Regions from separate parts of the Tardiphaga sp. 813_E8_N1_3 genome, predicted to be linked through region 1. Evidence: predicted binding sites of a transcription regulator. Region 1 holds the regulator's gene; the other holds the start of a gene.
What was found. Region 1 encodes PhoB, which activates phosphate uptake and scavenging genes when phosphate is short. Its sites were predicted from a motif close to TGTCATNNANCTGTCAT; they were not measured.
Positions count from the first base shown of each region.

Region 2: the regulator PhoB is predicted to act here: its motif matches at 2,426-2,442, upstream of AB8A33_RS27500 (DUF2794 domain-containing protein).

Region 1 is NZ_JBPWQE010000001.1:5,285,102-5,293,201, reverse strand. It holds gene pstC (phosphate ABC transporter permease subunit PstC) at 1-518, shown strand, start outside; gene pstA (phosphate ABC transporter permease PstA) at 520-1,365, shown strand; gene pstB (phosphate ABC transporter ATP-binding protein PstB) at 1,362-2,189, shown strand; gene phoU (phosphate signaling complex protein PhoU) at 2,218-2,931, shown strand; gene phoB (phosphate regulon transcriptional regulator PhoB) at 3,023-3,727, shown strand; gene AB8A33_RS25050 (GcrA family cell cycle regulator) at 3,960-4,469, opposite strand; gene AB8A33_RS25045 (aspartate aminotransferase family protein) at 4,917-6,143, shown strand; gene argF (ornithine carbamoyltransferase) at 6,143-7,081, shown strand; gene AB8A33_RS25035 (aminoglycoside phosphotransferase family protein) at 7,089-7,898, opposite strand; gene AB8A33_RS25030 (Hsp33 family molecular chaperone) at 8,028-8,100, shown strand, end outside.
Region 2 is NZ_JBPWQE010000001.1:5,806,371-5,814,470, forward strand. It holds gene AB8A33_RS27485 (ABC transporter permease) at 1-326, shown strand, start outside; gene AB8A33_RS27490 (Bax inhibitor-1/YccA family protein) at 639-1,427, shown strand; gene AB8A33_RS27495 (GNAT family N-acetyltransferase) at 1,512-2,036, shown strand; gene AB8A33_RS27500 (DUF2794 domain-containing protein) at 2,052-2,414, opposite strand; gene AB8A33_RS27505 (DUF1223 domain-containing protein) at 2,844-3,596, opposite strand; gene acnA (aconitate hydratase AcnA) at 3,765-6,485, opposite strand; gene ccmA (heme ABC exporter ATP-binding protein CcmA) at 6,716-7,318, shown strand; gene ccmB (heme exporter protein CcmB) at 7,315-7,989, shown strand.

The sequences.
Region 1 (8,100 bases):
CGTTCATGATCAATGCTTTCGAAGGCGTCCCGGTCCTCGGCGTGATCTTCGCCGGCCCGCCGTCCTATCTCAGCCTGTTCAACGCGTCGCTGATCCTCGCCATCATGGTGCTACCCTTCATCACCTCGATCTCGGTCGATGTGTTCAAGACGGTGCCGCCGGTGTTGAAGGAAGCCGCCTACGGCGTCGGCTGCACCACCTGGGAAGTCGTCCGCAACGTCGTCATCCCCTATACCCGCGTTGGTGTAATCGGTGGCGTGATGCTGGCGCTCGGCCGTGCGCTCGGTGAAACGATGGCGGTGACCTTCATCATCGGCAACTCGTTCCGTATCACAGGCTCGATCTTTGGCCCGGGCACCACGATCTCGGCAGCCATCGCCAGCGAGTTCGCGGAGAGCGACGGTCTGCATCAATCGGGTCTGATCCTGCTCGGCCTCCTGCTGTTCGTGCTGACATTCTTCGTGCTCTCGGCAGCGCGCCTGATGCTGCTACGTCTGGAAAAGAAGGCGGGCAACTAACATGAACCCGATTTACGCATCCCGCCGTCGCCACGATACGATCATCCGCCTGCTCTGTGTCGGTGCCGCCCTGTTCGGCGTCACCTGGCTCGCGCTGATCCTGTTCACGCTGTTCTACAACGGTCTCGCTGGCATTAGCCTGCAGATATTCACCCAGAACACGCCGCCGCCCGGCTCCATGGAAGGCGGCCTGCTCAATGCCATCGTCGGTTCGGTCATCATGACCGCGATCGGCGTCGGCATAGGCGCACCGCTCGGCCTGTTTGCCGGCACCTATCTCGCTGAATACGGCAAGCACGACAAGCTCACCTCGGTGATCCGCTTCATCAACGACGTGTTGCTGTCGGCCCCGTCCATCATCATCGGCCTGTTCGTCTATGGTGCGGTGGTGGTTCCGATGGGCGGCTTCTCGGCTCTCGCCGGTTCGCTTGCGCTCGCCGTGATCGTGATCCCCGTCGTGGTTCGCACCACGGAAGACATGCTTGGTCTCGTGCCGAACCCGCTGCGTGAAGCGGCCTCGGCGCTCGGCCTGCCGCGCTCCCTGGTCATCAAGCGGATCGCTTATCGTGCGGCCCGTTCCGGTCTGATCACGGGCGTGCTGCTGGCGACCGCGCGCGTCGCCGGTGAAACGGCGCCGCTGCTGTTCACCGCGCTGAGCAACCAGTTCTTCAGTCTCGATCTCACCAAGACGATGGCCAACCTGCCGGTGACCATCAACAACTTCGTGCAGAGCCCCTACGAGTACTGGAAGCAGCTCGCCTGGAGCGGTGCCCTGATCATCACCTTGACCGTACTTGCCCTTAACATTGGCGCGCGCATTCTCGGCGCCGAGAGGACAGCAAAATGAGTGAGCTTTCTGTGTCGTCTGGCGTTCCTTCCGTCTCGATGCCGCCGCCGTCGGTCTTGCAGGGCGAGACCCGTCCCAAGGTCACCGTGCGCGACCTGAACTTCTACTATGGCGAACACCACGCTCTGAAGAAGATCAATCTGACGCTGATGGCGAACCGCGTGACGGCGTTCATCGGCCCGTCAGGCTGCGGCAAGTCCACGCTGCTGCGCATCTTCAACCGGATGTATGATCTGTATCCCGGCCAGCGCGCCGAAGGTCAGCTCATGCTCGACAACCAGAACATTCTGGATCCGAAGCTGGACCTCAACCTGCTGCGCGCCCGCGTCGGCATGGTGTTCCAGAAGCCGACTCCGTTCCCGATGACGATTTACGAAAACATCGCCTTCGGTATTCGCCTCTATGAAAAGATCTCCAAGTCGGAGATGGACGTGCGCGTCGAGAAGGCGCTGCGTGGCGGTGCGCTCTGGAACGAAGTCAAGGACAAGCTCAACGCGTCGGGCCTCAGCCTGTCGGGCGGTCAGCAGCAGCGTCTGTGCATTGCGCGCACCATCGCGGTTCGGCCGGAAGTCATCCTGTTCGACGAGCCGTGCTCGGCGCTGGATCCGATCTCGACCGCGAAGATCGAGGAGCTGATCGACGAGTTGAAGGATCAGTACACGATCGCGATCGTCACCCATAACATGCAGCAGGCTGCCCGCGTCTCCGACACCACGGCCTTCATGTATCTCGGCGAGTTGATCGAGTTCGATCAAACCAACAAGATCTTCACGTCGCCGACCGACCGCCGCACCCAGGATTACATCACCGGCCGCTTCGGCTGACGCGACATATTCGCGGGAGGATTTAGATATGGCTTTTGAACACACCACCAAGGCTTTCGACGACGATCTGCAGGAGCTGACCCGTCTCGTCGCCGAGATGGGTGGCCTCGCGGAACGGCAGATCGTCGAATCCGTCGACGCGCTGATCCGCCGGGACGTCGCACTCGGTGCACGCGTTGTCGCCACCGACGCCGAGATCGACCAGTTGCAGCGCACGATCGAAGAGCGCGCCGTGCTGACCATCGCCAAGCGCCAGCCGATGGCTGTCGATTTGCGCGAGATCGTCGGCGCGCTGCGCGTCGCCACCGATCTGGAGCGGATCGGCGATCTCTCCAAGAACATCGGCAAGCGCGTCAATGCACTCGACAGCGATTTCCATCCGCTGAAGCTGATCCGCGGCCTCGAACACATGACCGACCTCGTGACCACCCAGGTCAAGGCCGTGCTCGACGCCTATGCCGCACACGATCTGCCCGCCGCGATGACGGTGTGGAAGGGCGACGAGGAAATCGACGCGATCTGCACCTCGCTGTTCCGCGAACTCCTTACCTATATGATGGAAGACCCGCGTAACATTTCGTTCTGTATCCACCTGATGTTCTGCGCCAAGAACATCGAGCGGATCGGCGATCACGCCACCAACATTGCAGAAACCGTGTTCTACATGATCGAGGGCCAGCAGATCCTCGACAAGCGCCCGAAGGGCGACATGACCACATTCGCGAATGCGCCGACGGTCTGAAGCATGATCCGGAAAAGTGGAAGCCAGTCTTCCGCAAGGATCATGGCCTAAAGGCTTGTCGGACGTCACTGAGGATATTGACCATATGGCTGTGAATGCACGCATTCTGGTGGTGGAGGACGAGGAAGCCCTCACGACGCTTCTTCGCTACAACCTCGACGCCGAAGGCTATGATGTTGAAACTGTCGCGCGCGGCGACGATGCCGACACCCGCTTGAAGGAGCGGGTGCCGGATCTCGTGGTGCTCGACTGGATGCTGCCGGGTCTGTCCGGCATCGAACTGTGCCGCCGCCTGCGCGCGCGGCCCGAAACCAAGGCATTGCCGATCATCATGCTGACGGCGCGCGGCGAAGAGAGCGAGCGTGTTCGCGGTCTCGCCACCGGCGCCGACGACTATATCGTCAAGCCGTTTTCGGTGCCGGAGCTCCTGGCCCGCGTGAAGGGTCTGCTCCGTCGTGCAGCTCCCGAGCGTCTCGCCACCGTGCTCGCTTTCGGCGATATCGAACTCGACCGCGACAAGCGCCGCGTTGTGCGCTCAAGCCGTCCGATCGATCTCGGTCCGACCGAATATCGCCTGCTGGAGTTCTTCCTGGAACATCCGGGCCGCGTATTCAGCCGCGAGCAGTTGCTCGACAGCGTCTGGGGCCGCGACATCTATATCGACGAGCGCACCGTCGACGTGCATATCGGCCGCCTGCGCAAGCTGCTCAATCCCGCCGGTGAGCCCGATCCGATCCGCACCGTGCGCGGCGCCGGCTATGCGCTGGACGACCGGTTCGACAAGGCGGCGGAGTAACAACACACGCTGTGTCGTCCCCGCGAAGGCGGGGACCCATAGCCTCCGTCTTCTCGGCTCTATCCAGGACGCCTGCGAATACGCCCCAACCACTCTTTCGGTGGTTATGGGTCCCCGCCTTCGCGGGGACGACACCGAGTGTCAACGCAAGCGCCCCGGCAATCACCATCCAAAACAAAAAAATGCCCGGCTCATCACCGGGCATTTTCATTTGGTTTAGATATCTTCCAGCTCAGCGCGTGGGCTTCGGTACCGCGCGGCGGCGGTCGCTCGCCGGCTGATAGGCGATGCGCGAGTGATGTGCGCAATAGGGGGCGCCAGCCAGGGCCCTGCCGCCGCAGAAGTAAAAATCCGCGCTCGACGGATCGCCGATCGGCCAGTGGCAGGTGGCATCGTTGAGCTCGACCAGCGACAGGCGCTGGCTGATCGGTACGATGTTGTCATAGGCGATCGGATCGGGCTCCGCCTCGATCTCGTAATTATGGGCCAGCGCGGTGTTGCCGCGGGCCATCGGGCGGGCGACGCGTACCATCTGCTGGGCCGGGCGCGCCTTGCGCTGCCGCGGAGCTGCCGAGGAGGGGCTCTTGGCGCGGCCGGACAGGCCGAGACGGTGCACCTTGCCGATCACGGCATTGCGGGTCACGTTGCCGAGTTCCGCGGCGATCTGGCTGGCGGAGAGGCCGCCTTCCCAGAGTTTCTTCAACTGTTCGACGCGATCGTCGGTCCATGTCATTACCGTCATCGCCATTTTCCCTTCGTAAGCGCCAGAGCACCGGTCAGCGCTGCGAGTTGAGACTTCAAAAATCCCTGCGGTCAGAATCCCTTAGCGCTCACCGGGCGCGAATTTCGCGTCCGGCTGTTACGCCGCACTGGATGTGTCATTAAAAGGTCTACCGCCGCACGAGATGTCGTATCCGACGAGACAAAAGCTACAATATGCCGTGACTCGCGCGCAAGAGTCGGGCATGCCGCGTCCACATGCTTCTGCAAATAAAGCTGCAAAATCGGCTTTTTCTGCGACTCCGTGTGACTCGAAAGCCGCAGTGCGCGGTTGACAGTCTTCACAGCACACATAGAATAATGCCCACGTGCCGCCCGAGAAGGGCGGCACGTTTCGTTTCTAGGGTCCGTTGTTCGATTTCGCACAATTGTCATCGACGCGGCCGCAGTCTTTTCGATCGGATCGGTTATGACCAGCAACGCAACGTCTTCGCCCCTCTCTCAGGCCCACTTGCTGCCTGTTTTCGCGCGTGCGGATGTCGCTTTCGAGCGCGGTGAAGGCGCGTGGCTGATTGGAACCGACGGCGAGCGCTACCTCGATTTCACCAGCGGCGTTGCCGTGAACGCACTTGGCCATGCGCACCCACATATGGTCGCCGCATTGCAGGAGCAGGCCACCAAGCTCTGGCACATGTCGAACCTGTTCAAGAGCCCGGACGGCGAGCGCCTCGCCGCGCGGCTGTGCGAACAGAGCTTTGCCGACTTCGTGTTCTTCGCCAATTCGGGTGCGGAAGCGATGGAATGCGCGATCAAGGTGACCCGCCACTATCATTTCTCCAAGGGCCACCCCGAGCGCACGCGCATCATCACCTTTGAAGGCGCGTTCCATGGCCGCACCCTCGGCACGCTGGCGGCGACGGGCGCCGCGAAATATCTCGAAGGCTACGGCACGCCGCTCGACGGCTTCGACCAGTTGCCGCTCGGCGATATCGAAGCCGTGAAGAAGGCCATCGGCCCGAACACTGCCGGCATTCTCATCGAGCCGCTGCAGGGTGAGGGTGGCGTGCGTGCGCCGAGCAACGCGTTCTTTGGCGCGCTGCGCGAACTTTGCGACAAGAACGGCATACTTTTGATCTTCGACGAAGTGCAGACCGGCATGGGCCGCACCGGCGAACTGTTTGCCTATCAGCGCATCGGCGTGACGCCGGATGTCATGGCGCTGGCCAAGGCACTCGGCGGCGGTTTCCCGATCGGCGCGTGCCTTCTCTCGGCGGAAGCGGCCGAAGGCATGGCGCCCGGCTCGCACGGCTCGACCTTTGGCGGCAATCCGCTGGCGGTGGCCGCGGCGAATTCCGTGCTCGATATCATGCTGAAGCCCGGTTTCTTCGACCATGTGAAGAAGATGTCGCTGCTGTTGAAACAGAAACTCGCGGGCGTGGTCGATGGCCATCCAGATGTGCTCAGCGAAGTGCGCGGCGAAGGTCTTCTGATCGGCCTCAAGGCCGTGGTGCCGGCGGGCGATCTCGTGGCAGCATTGCGTGACGCGAAGCTGCTGACGGTTGGCGCCGGCGACAATGTGGTGCGCTTCCTGCCGCCGCTGATCGTCAGCGAGTCCGAGATCGAGCAGGCCGTGCAGCGGCTCGAACAGGCCTGCGTAGCGCTCGGCTCACCCGACAAGACGCAGGGAGCCGCGTGATGAGCACGTCACCGCGGCATTTCCTCGATCTCACGGCCGTGCCGGCCAGCGAGTTGCGCAATATCATGAACGCGGCTGCCGCCATGAAGGCGAAGCTGAAGGGGCGGGATGGCTCGAATGCCGAGCCCGATCGTCCGCTCAAGAACAAGACGCTGGCGATGATCTTCGAAAAGCCCTCGACGCGCACCCGCGTGTCGTTCGAGGTCGGCATGCGCCAGCTCGGCGGCGACGTCGTGATGCTCACCGGCGCCGAAATGCAGCTCGGTCGCGGCGAGACCATTGCCGACACCGCGCGCGTGCTGTCGCGCTTCGTCGACATCATCATGATCCGCATCCTCAATCATGACTCGCTGGTGGAGCTCGCGGAAAACGCGACCGTGCCGGTCATCAACGGCCTGACGCGCTTCTCGCATCCCTGCCAGGTGATGGCGGATGTCATGACCTATGAGGAGCACCGCGGTCCGATCAAGGGGCGCACCGTGGCCTGGACCGGCGACGACAACAATGTACTGATGTCCTGGGCCCATGCGGCCGAGCGCTTCCAGTTCAAGCTCAATATCGCGACGCCGCCGCAGTTGTCGCCGAAGAAGCCGTTCAAGGACTGGGTCAAGGCGGCAAACGCGCCGATCACCTTCAGCGACGATCCCGATGCGATGGTGAAGGGCGTCGATTGCGTCGTCACCGACACCTGGGTGTCGATGGGCGATAAGGACGGCGAGACCCGCCACAACCTGTTGAAACCCTATCAGGTCAATGCGCGCCTGATGTCGCTGGCCAAGCCCGACGCACTCTTCATGCACTGCCTGCCGGCGCATCGCGGCGAGGAGGTCACCGACGAGGTGATCGACGGTCCGCAGTCGGTGGTGTTCGACGAGGCCGAAAATCGCCTGCATGCGCAGAAGGGCATTCTGGCCTGGTGCCTCAACGCTGTGGCGTGAGGCGCGATCAGCGATCGAGTTCTGTCGCGGCCAGCTCGGCCACCTGAAGGTCGATGCTCGCCGGATCGTCGTCGCCGAGGAACCATGCGGCCGAGAGGCCGGTCCACGCCAGGACCCATTGCAGCAAGCGATGGCGATCGAGTTTCGCTGCGTCGCTGACGACCTCGACACGCCGCTGGAAACGGCCTGGCAAGGTTGAGACCGGGCGCGTGGGGTCCGAGAGATCCGGGTTGGTGAAAATGTTGGCGAAGTCGAAGCCGCGCTCGCCGATGATGTGCTTCGGATCGATGGCGAGCCAACCACGCGCCCCGAAGTCCAGCACATTGTCATGGTGGAGGTCGCCGTGCAGCACGGTCACCTCGCGCGGGTCGTCCAGCAAAGCGTTGGCCGTTTCGGAACAGCGACGTAACAGGCCGCCATGGGTCGCTGCGACCGGCGCGAGTTCGCGAAACCAATGCTGCAGCGGTACTAGCGGAGGCGGCGATTTTTGCCTTGGCCGGTGCAACCGCGCCGCCACGGCGCACAGGATGTGCGAGGCTTCGTCGTCCTGTCCACCACGCGCCATGTCGGAGAGCGAGGCCGGGCCTTGTGCGCGTTCCATCAGCAACGCGTCGTCATGGCGGTCCAGAACCCGTGCGGCGCCCTCGCCGTCCCACCATTCCAGTACCGCGCTGCCGGCGCGTTCGTCCTCGCCCCTGGCCAGTTTCAGCATCGCCGGCTGGCCCCGATGCAGGACTGGCAGCAAATATCCGGCGTGGGAGGTAATGGCCGTGCCGTCCGGGACGAGGTGCCATCGCGTAAGGTAGGTTTCAAACATCGTTCGCTTATACTTGGTAGATATCTCATCCGAGCGGGGGCAAATCGTCGCCCGATGCCTTGTATTCGTTCGGACATTTGCCCCTTTGCGGGGTTTCGATTTCAGCTCCTCGCCCTTACATAGAGCGCCATGACCCCATCAAATCCAAATCTCCAGCCCGACGCCCCCATCCGCGCGCCGTCCTCCGTTCCGGTCGATGACG
Region 2 (8,100 bases), 520 kb from region 1:
GCGGTGCGCTGGCTGCCGGTCACCGCCATCGCGTCTATGACGCCGTCATCCTTAAGACCCTCGGCGCCACGCGTGCGCGGCTTCTGGGTGCCTATGCACTCGAATATCTGATGATCGGCCTGGCTACGGCGGTGTTTGGGGTCATCGCCGGCTCGGTGGCGGCGTGGCTGATCGTCACGCGTCTGATGACGCTGAGCTTCGTCTGGCAGGCCGGCAGCGCGGCAGGCGTGGTGCTGGCGGCGCTAATTGTCACAGTGGGCCTGGGCCTGGTGGGTACGTTGGTAGCCTTGAACCAGAAGCCAGCCTCCGTGTTACGGAATTTGTGATCCGTTTTGACACGAAGCAGCCTTTGAGCGGGCTGATTCGTGCAAAATGACGGAGAAATCGCCAAGCTTGTGTCAGGCTGAAAGTTTACCAGGTTGCCTGAATGCAAATCGGAGCGACATTCCGCCACGCGTGGAAGCTTGCAGCGAATGTGTTAGTTTACCACATACCCTATGGGTCAGACATCGAGCGCAGATGACATCGATTTTTTATGAAATCGAATTAAGTGTCAGGAAGTGCAGATATCTGGGATACAATTCGAACCGGCGACGCGAACCCTTTGCGATCAGCCGGACAACATCGAGGTTTCGACCATGTCGGATCTAGACCGTAACTATGCTTCCCCCTTCGGCCGGGCCGGCGCGCGCGATGCCGCTGCCGTAGACGCCGGACTGCGCTCCTACATGTTGCGCATCTACAACTACATGACGATCGGTCTGGCCATAACCGGCCTGGCTGCTCTCGGCGTGTACATGGCGGCTGTCACTACCGACCCGTCGGGCGCTGCTGCCCGGATCGGTAGCTCCTACCTGACGCCGTTCGGCTACGCGATGTTCGTGAGCCCCCTGAAGTGGGTGTTCATCCTCGCGCCGCTGGTGATGGTGTTCGCTATCTCGTTCGGTATCAACCGGCTGAAGCCGGCCACCGCGCAGCTGCTGTTCTGGGCCTTCGCGGCTTTGATGGGCATCTCGCTGTCATCGATCTTCCTGGTGTATACGCACACCTCGATCGTGCGGGTGTTCTTCATCACCGCGGCCTCGTTCGGTGCGCTGAGCCTCTATGGCTACACCACTAAGCGTGACATGACGGGTATGGGTTCGTTCCTACTGATGGGCCTGTTCGGCATCATCATCGCGAGCGTTGTGAACATCTTCGTTGCCTCGTCGATGCTGCAGTTCATCGTGTCGGTCGTCGGCGTGCTGATCTTCGCGGGCCTCACCGCCTACGACACTCAGCGCCTGAAGAACGACTACATCTACGGTTACGCCTCGCAGGGCGGCGACATTGCCGAGCGTGCGGCGATCACCGGTGCCCTGTCGCTCTACCTGAACTTCATCAACCTGTTCACGCTGCTGCTGCAGCTGCTCGGACAGCGCGAATAAGCCTTCAGGACATCGAGAAGATTTTAGCCCCGGCCGAAAGGCCGGGGCTTTTCTTTTGGGTCGGGCAAAAATAATCTCTGCGCCATGTCCGATATTGAAATCAGACCCGGAGTCGCGGCGGATCTGCCCGCGATCACCGCGATCTATGACGAGGCGGTGCAGTTCGGCACGGCTACGTTCGAACTGATCCCGCCAGATTTGGCCGAGATGACGCGGCGTTTCGAGGCGCTGGTGAGCGGGGGCTATCCTTATCTCGTGGCTGTGCTGGAAGGCCGGGTTGTCGGCTATGCCTATGCCAGCGCGCATCGCCCGCGACCGGCCTATCGCTTTACCGTCGAGAATTCGATTTATCTCGATCCGAAAGCCCAGCGGCGGGGCGTTGGCGGCAAACTTCTGGCGCGGCTGATTGCTGAATGCGAGAGCCGCGGCTATCGCCAGATGGTCGCCGTGATCGGTGACAGCGCCAATACCGGCTCCATCGCGGTTCATCGCAATGCCGGTTTCCAGATGATCGGAGTGCATCCCGATGTCGGTTTCAAGTTTGATCGCTGGCTTGATACCGTCTCGATGCAGCTCGCACTTGGCGACGGCGCCCGTACGCTGCCCTGACGCTCAGCGAATCGATTACACTACCGCCAGTTTACGATCGATCACCAGGAGCACGCGGTCGAGTTCCTGGCCGCGGCGCAGAATCATGCCGCTCGCCGAAATCACGCTATACATGCCCTGCTTGCGCGCCAGTCGCGGATCTTTCTCAATGCGATAGAGCGGTACTTCCGACGAGCGACGGAACACCGAGAACACCGCGCGGTCGCGTAGAAAGTCGATGGCGTAGTCGCGCCACTCGCCGTCGGACACCATACGGCCGTACAGGTTGAGGATGCGGCTGAGTTCAAGGCGATTGAAGCTGACGACGGGCGCGGCGGCGGCTTGGCCCGTCGCCGCGCGATTCTCGGTGGGCTCAGTATCTCCCGGAATCACATTCATGCAGCGCCTCCTGTCATATCACCGACATGATCGCGCCGACCGCGGTCCTCTGCAAGGGCCGATCCGCAGGCCCGATGGTAGAAATTTCCCGTCACGGGAACGTCAGGTGAATCTTATTGCCGCCAAATTTTGGCCCATTGGGCGCCCTTCTGGATTGCGACAAGAAGATACTGCGTCGGGTCCGGTTCTTCCGGTCTCGGATTCCTCAGCCCCCAGCCCCCCGCGGTCGTTGGGATCGGACCCTGCGCAGGAAGTTAATCCCCACTGGGCCAACGCAAGTTGGTCCTTTTCTTTTTGGTGGGACTGCTTCTCGTCATTCTCGGCAAACCAATAGGTTCGCCCGCTGCTCTTGCTGCGTTCGTCCTCAGACACTCCGGTTGGAGCGTCGGGGGAATGAAGAGATTATTGATGACGAGCTGAGATTAAAAACTACTGCAGTGACGTATACGCCGCGCCGCGCATCGCGCCGGGCCTGTCGCGCGTGCCGTCCTGGACATAGACGACAGCGGCATCGACGCCATCCCTGGAAATGTTCTCCAGCGGCAGCGTCCAGTTGGCGGCGTTGCCGGTCCAGTCGCCGACCTTCAGCCAGTTCCGAACGACGTTGTAATAGGTCAGTTGCTTGCCGCGATTCTCGCCGCGACCGACCGTGATCGGCACGGACTTCGACACCGAGCAAATCCAGACTTCGCCATGCGCGGTATCGGGTGCATTGCTCGATGCGGCAACGGACACGTTGACGTGTTTGCCGGAAATCGACATCGACACCGGCACCGTCATCACGGTGCCTTTCTTGGTTTCGCTGATCGCGCCCTGGATACGATCGGCATCGCTGCCGATTACCTGAGTGGCGCCATTGACGACGACTTGCGGTGTGTAGACGTCGCGATCGCCGCGCATCTGTGAGTAGGCTTTCTGACGCGCACTGAAACGCGAGTCGGCAAGCGTATCCTTCCAGCCAAGGTAATCCCAGTAGTCGATCGGCATGCTTAATGCGATCACGGACGGGTCTTTGGCGAGGTCGCCGATGATCTTGTCTGCAGGCGGGCAGGACGAGCAACCCTGCGAGGTGAAGAGCTCCACCACGGCCCGGGGCTGGGCCAGCGCGCTGCCACTTGCTGCAATGGCGGCGCACACGCTAAGCGCGCCGGTCCACTGCGATATGCCGCCAAAGGATTTCATGAGGTTTTGCTACGCTCGAGGTGGGACACATAACAGACGGTGTCGCACATTGGTGTCGCTAACACATTCATGCCCTCAAACGCCAGAAGGCGACCTTTTCATAGGCCGCCTTCCGTTCACTAGCCACTCACTTCGCAGTGAGGCACTACGTCACACCACGTATGGGCGTCAGGCCGCAAGCTGACGCAGCACGTAATGCAGGATGCCGCCGTTGCGGTAATATTCGAGCTCGTCCAGGGTATCGATGCGGCAGAGCAGCGTCTCCTTGTGGAGTGAGCCATCGGCCGACACGATTTCCGCCACCATCTGCTGGCGCGGCTTGATGTCGCCGGTCAGGCCGCGGATCGTGACCTTCTCGTCGCCCTTGAGGCCGAGCTTCTTCCACGACGAACCGTTCTCGAAGGTCAGCGGCAGGATGCCCATGCCGACGAGATTGGAGCGGTGAATACGCTCGAAGCTCTCGGTGATCACGGCGCGAACGCCGAGGAGGCGGGTGCCCTTGGCGGCCCAATCGCGCGACGAACCGTTGCCGTATTCGGCGCCTGCGAAGATCACCAGCGGCACCTGCTCAGCCTGATACTTCATCGCGGCGTCGTAGATCGACATCGCTTCGCCGTCGGGCCAGTGCTTGGTCATGCCGCCTTCCGGCACGTTGCCGTCAGCGCCCTGCATCATGAAGTTCTTGATGCGGATATTGGCGAAGGTGCCGCGCATCATGACTTCGTGGTTGCCGCGTCGGGTGCCGTACTGGTTGAAGTCGGCCGGGCGCACCTGGTGCTCCGACAGATACTTGCCAGCGGGCGAGGTCAGCTTGATCGAACCGGCCGGTGAAATGTGGTCGGTGGTGATCTTGTCGCCGAACATGGCCAGAATGCGCGCATCGACCACGTCGATGATCGGCTCGGGCTGCTGCTTCATGCCTTCGAAGTAGGGCGGGTTCTGCACATAGGTCGAGCCCATGTTCCACTTGTAGGTCTCGCTTTCGACCGTCTTGATCTTGCGCCAGTTGGTGTCGCCCTTGAACACGTCGGCATACTTCTTCTTGAAGATCGTCGACGTCACGTACTTCTTGATGAAGGCGTTCACTTCCTTGCTGGTTGGCCAGATGTCCTTCAGGAACACTGGCTTGCCATCCTTGCCTTCGCCGATCGGCTCGACCGCGAGATTCTTGGTGACGGTGCCCGCGAGCGCGTGGACGACGACCAGCGGCGGCGAGGCGAGGTAGTTCGCCTGCACGTCTGGGGAGACGCGGCCTTCGAAGTTGCGGTTACCCGACAGTACCGCGGCGCCGATGATGCCGTTGTCGTTGATCGACTTGGAAATCTCGGGCGGCAGCGGGCCGGAATTGCCGATGCAGGTGGTGCAGCCGAAGCCGACCAGATTGAAGCCGACCTTGTCGAGATCGAGCTGCAGGCCGGAATTGGCGAGATATTCTGCGACGACCTGTGAGCCCGGCGCCAGCGAGGTCTTCACCCACGGTTTTGCTTTCAGGCCCTTGGCGACGGCGTTGCGGGCCAAGAGGCCGGCGGCGATCAGCACCGAGGGGTTCGAGGTATTTGTGCAGGAGGTGATGGCGGCGATCACCACATCGCCATGGCCGAGATCGAAGTTCTTGCCTTCGACCGGGAAGCGCTGGTCGTGATTGTCGGGCTTTTTGTACTCGGTGGTCATCGCGGCAGAGAAGCCTTCCGCGATCGCCGGCAGTGCGACGCGCCCTTCCGGACGCTTCGGACCCGCCATCGATGGCACGACATCGCCGAGATCCAGCTTCAGGGTTTCGGTGAACACCGGATCGGGTGACTTGGCGGTGCGATATAGGCCCTGCGCCTTGGCATAGGCGGCGACGAGTGCCACGCGCGGTGCCTTGCGGCCGGTGGTCTTGAGGAAGTCGATAGTCTCGGAGTCGACCGGGAAAAAGCCGCAAGTGGCGCCGTATTCCGGCGCCATGTTGCCGATGGTGGCCTTGTCGGCGACCGACAGATAATCGAGGCCGGGGCCGTAGAATTCCACGAACTTGCCGACCACACCCTGCTTGCGCAGCATCTGGGTCACGGTGAGCACGAGATCGGTGGCGGTGACGCCTTCCTTGAGTGCGCCCGACAGCTTGAAGCCGACCACGTCGGGCAGCAGCATCGACTGCGGCTGGCCGAGCATCGCGGCTTCCGCCTCGATGCCGCCGACGCCCCAGCCGAGCACGGCGAGGCCGTTGACCATGGTGGTGTGCGAGTCGGTGCCGACCAGCGTGTCCGGATAGGCGACCTCGAAGGTGCCGGTCTTCTTGCCGACCGTCATCTTCTGCTTCTTCGTCCAGACGGTCTGGGCGAGATATTCGAGATTGACCTGGTGGCAGATGCCGGTGCCGGGCGGCACGACGGAGAAATTCGAGAACGCGCTCTGGCCCCACTTCAGGAACTCGTAACGCTCCTTGTTCTGCTTGTACTCTTCGGCGACGTTCTTGCCGAACGCCTTGTTGTCACCGAAGAAATTCACGATCACCGAGTGGTCGATGACCAGATCGACCGGGACCAGCGGGTTGATCTTCTTGGGATCGCCCTTCAGCGCCTGCATCGCATTACGCATGGCGGCAAGATCGACCACCGCGGGGACGCCGGTGAAGTCCTGCATCAGCACGCGCGCAGGGCGGAACGAGATTTCGTGCTCAAGCTTGCGCTTCTTCAGCCATTTCGAGAAAGCAACGATGTCTTCCTTCTTGACGCTGCGGCCGTCCTCGTTGCGCAGCAGGTTTTCCAGCAAGACCTTCATCGAATAGGGCAGCTTCGAAATGCCCGTCAGCCCGTTTTTTTCGGCGAGCGGCAGGCTGTAATAGACATAAGTCTTGGTGCCGACCTTGAGGATCTTCTGGCACTTGAAGCTGTCGAGCGAGGTCATGGTGAGGGGATCCCAATTCCAGTTAACTGACACCCGGTGAGGGCATCCAGGCACGGTCAACACAGAAGGCCGGTTTGCTTGCACCCGCGATTGTGTGCTGCATCATCTTTCCGGTTTATAGAATCTTTCTAGAGACGCTGCCACACCGACAATCGTTTGCAGCCCTGCGAAATAGTGCAACAACGCCGCGACGACTTCTGAACCAATCAGATAGTCATGGAAGGGTTAAGATGCGGCTCTCGGGGCGCAATTTGAGATGCCTGCGGGGGGGCCGCGAAGTCTTCGCCGGGCTCGATTTCGATGCCGCGGCGGGTGAGGCCGTGGCGGTCGTCGGCCCAAACGGGGCAGGCAAAACCTCATTGCTGCGGCTGATCGCCGACCTGCTGGTGCCGGCCGAGGGCAGCATCACCCTCGAGGGTGGTGACGGCGAGATGACGGTCGCCGAACAGGCCCATTACCTGGGCCACCGCGACGCCATGAAGCCGGCTCTGACGGTGACGGAAAACTTGACCTTCTGGGCCGACTTCCTCGGTGACACGCCGGCGGATCCAGCCGCGTGCATTGCAGCAGTGGGGCTCTCCCATGCGGCGCAGTTGCCCGCGGGCTTCCTGTCCGCCGGCCAGCGCCGCCGACTGTCGATCGCGCGGCTCCTGACCGTCCGGCGGCCGATCTGGCTGTTGGACGAACCGACAGCGGCGCTGGATCTGGGCAGCCAGCGGGTGTTTGCGGGGCTGATGACGGAGCACCTCGCCGCCGGCGGCCTGATCGTCGCCGCGACCCACGGTCCGCTCGGCATTCCCGCAAGGGAACTGCGGATCGGGGGCGACGCGTGAGTGCCCTCGGCGCGTTGATTCGACGCGACGTCCGCATCGCTGTCCGGGTCGGCGGCGGGGCGCTGATCGGCGTGCTGTTCTTTCTCACCGTCGTTGTGCTGATGCCTTTCGCGCTGGGGCCCGATCTTGCGCTGCTGGCGCGGCTGGGGCCCGCGATCCTGTGGCTTGGGGCACTGCTGGCGAGCCTGCTGACCCTCGACCGGTTGTTCACCGCCGATCATGACGATGGCTCCCTCGATCTCATCCTGATGAGCCGGACGCCGCTGGAACTGGCCTGCGCCGCCAAGGCGCTTGCGCATTGGCTGGCCGCGGGCGTGCCGCTGATCGTCGCGACGCCAGTGCTGGGGCTGCTGCTCAATCTCGACGGACCGGCGACGCTGGCGGTCGCCCTGACGCTGTTGGCGGGCACGCCGGCGCTGACCTTCACCGGCATGATTGGCGCCGCCCTGGCGGTGACCCTGCAGCGCGGAGGGCTGTTGCTGGCGGTCCTGGTGCTTCCGTTGTCGATCCCGGTACTGATTTTCGGCGTTGCGGCGTCGAATGCCGCCATCCTCGAGCAGGGGGAGCTGACATTCTCGACCCCGTTCTCCATTCTCTGCGCGCTGTCGCTGGCGAGCCTCGTGATCGGGCCGTTCGCGGCGGCGGCGAGCCTGCGGCATGGACTGGATTGAGGCGGTTGGAATAATCACGACAGGCCGAGACGCTAGATTGACCTGGGTCAACTCGTCGCGAGCTGTGTTGAACGAGAATAACTTGCATTGATCGCGGACAGAGCCGCGACT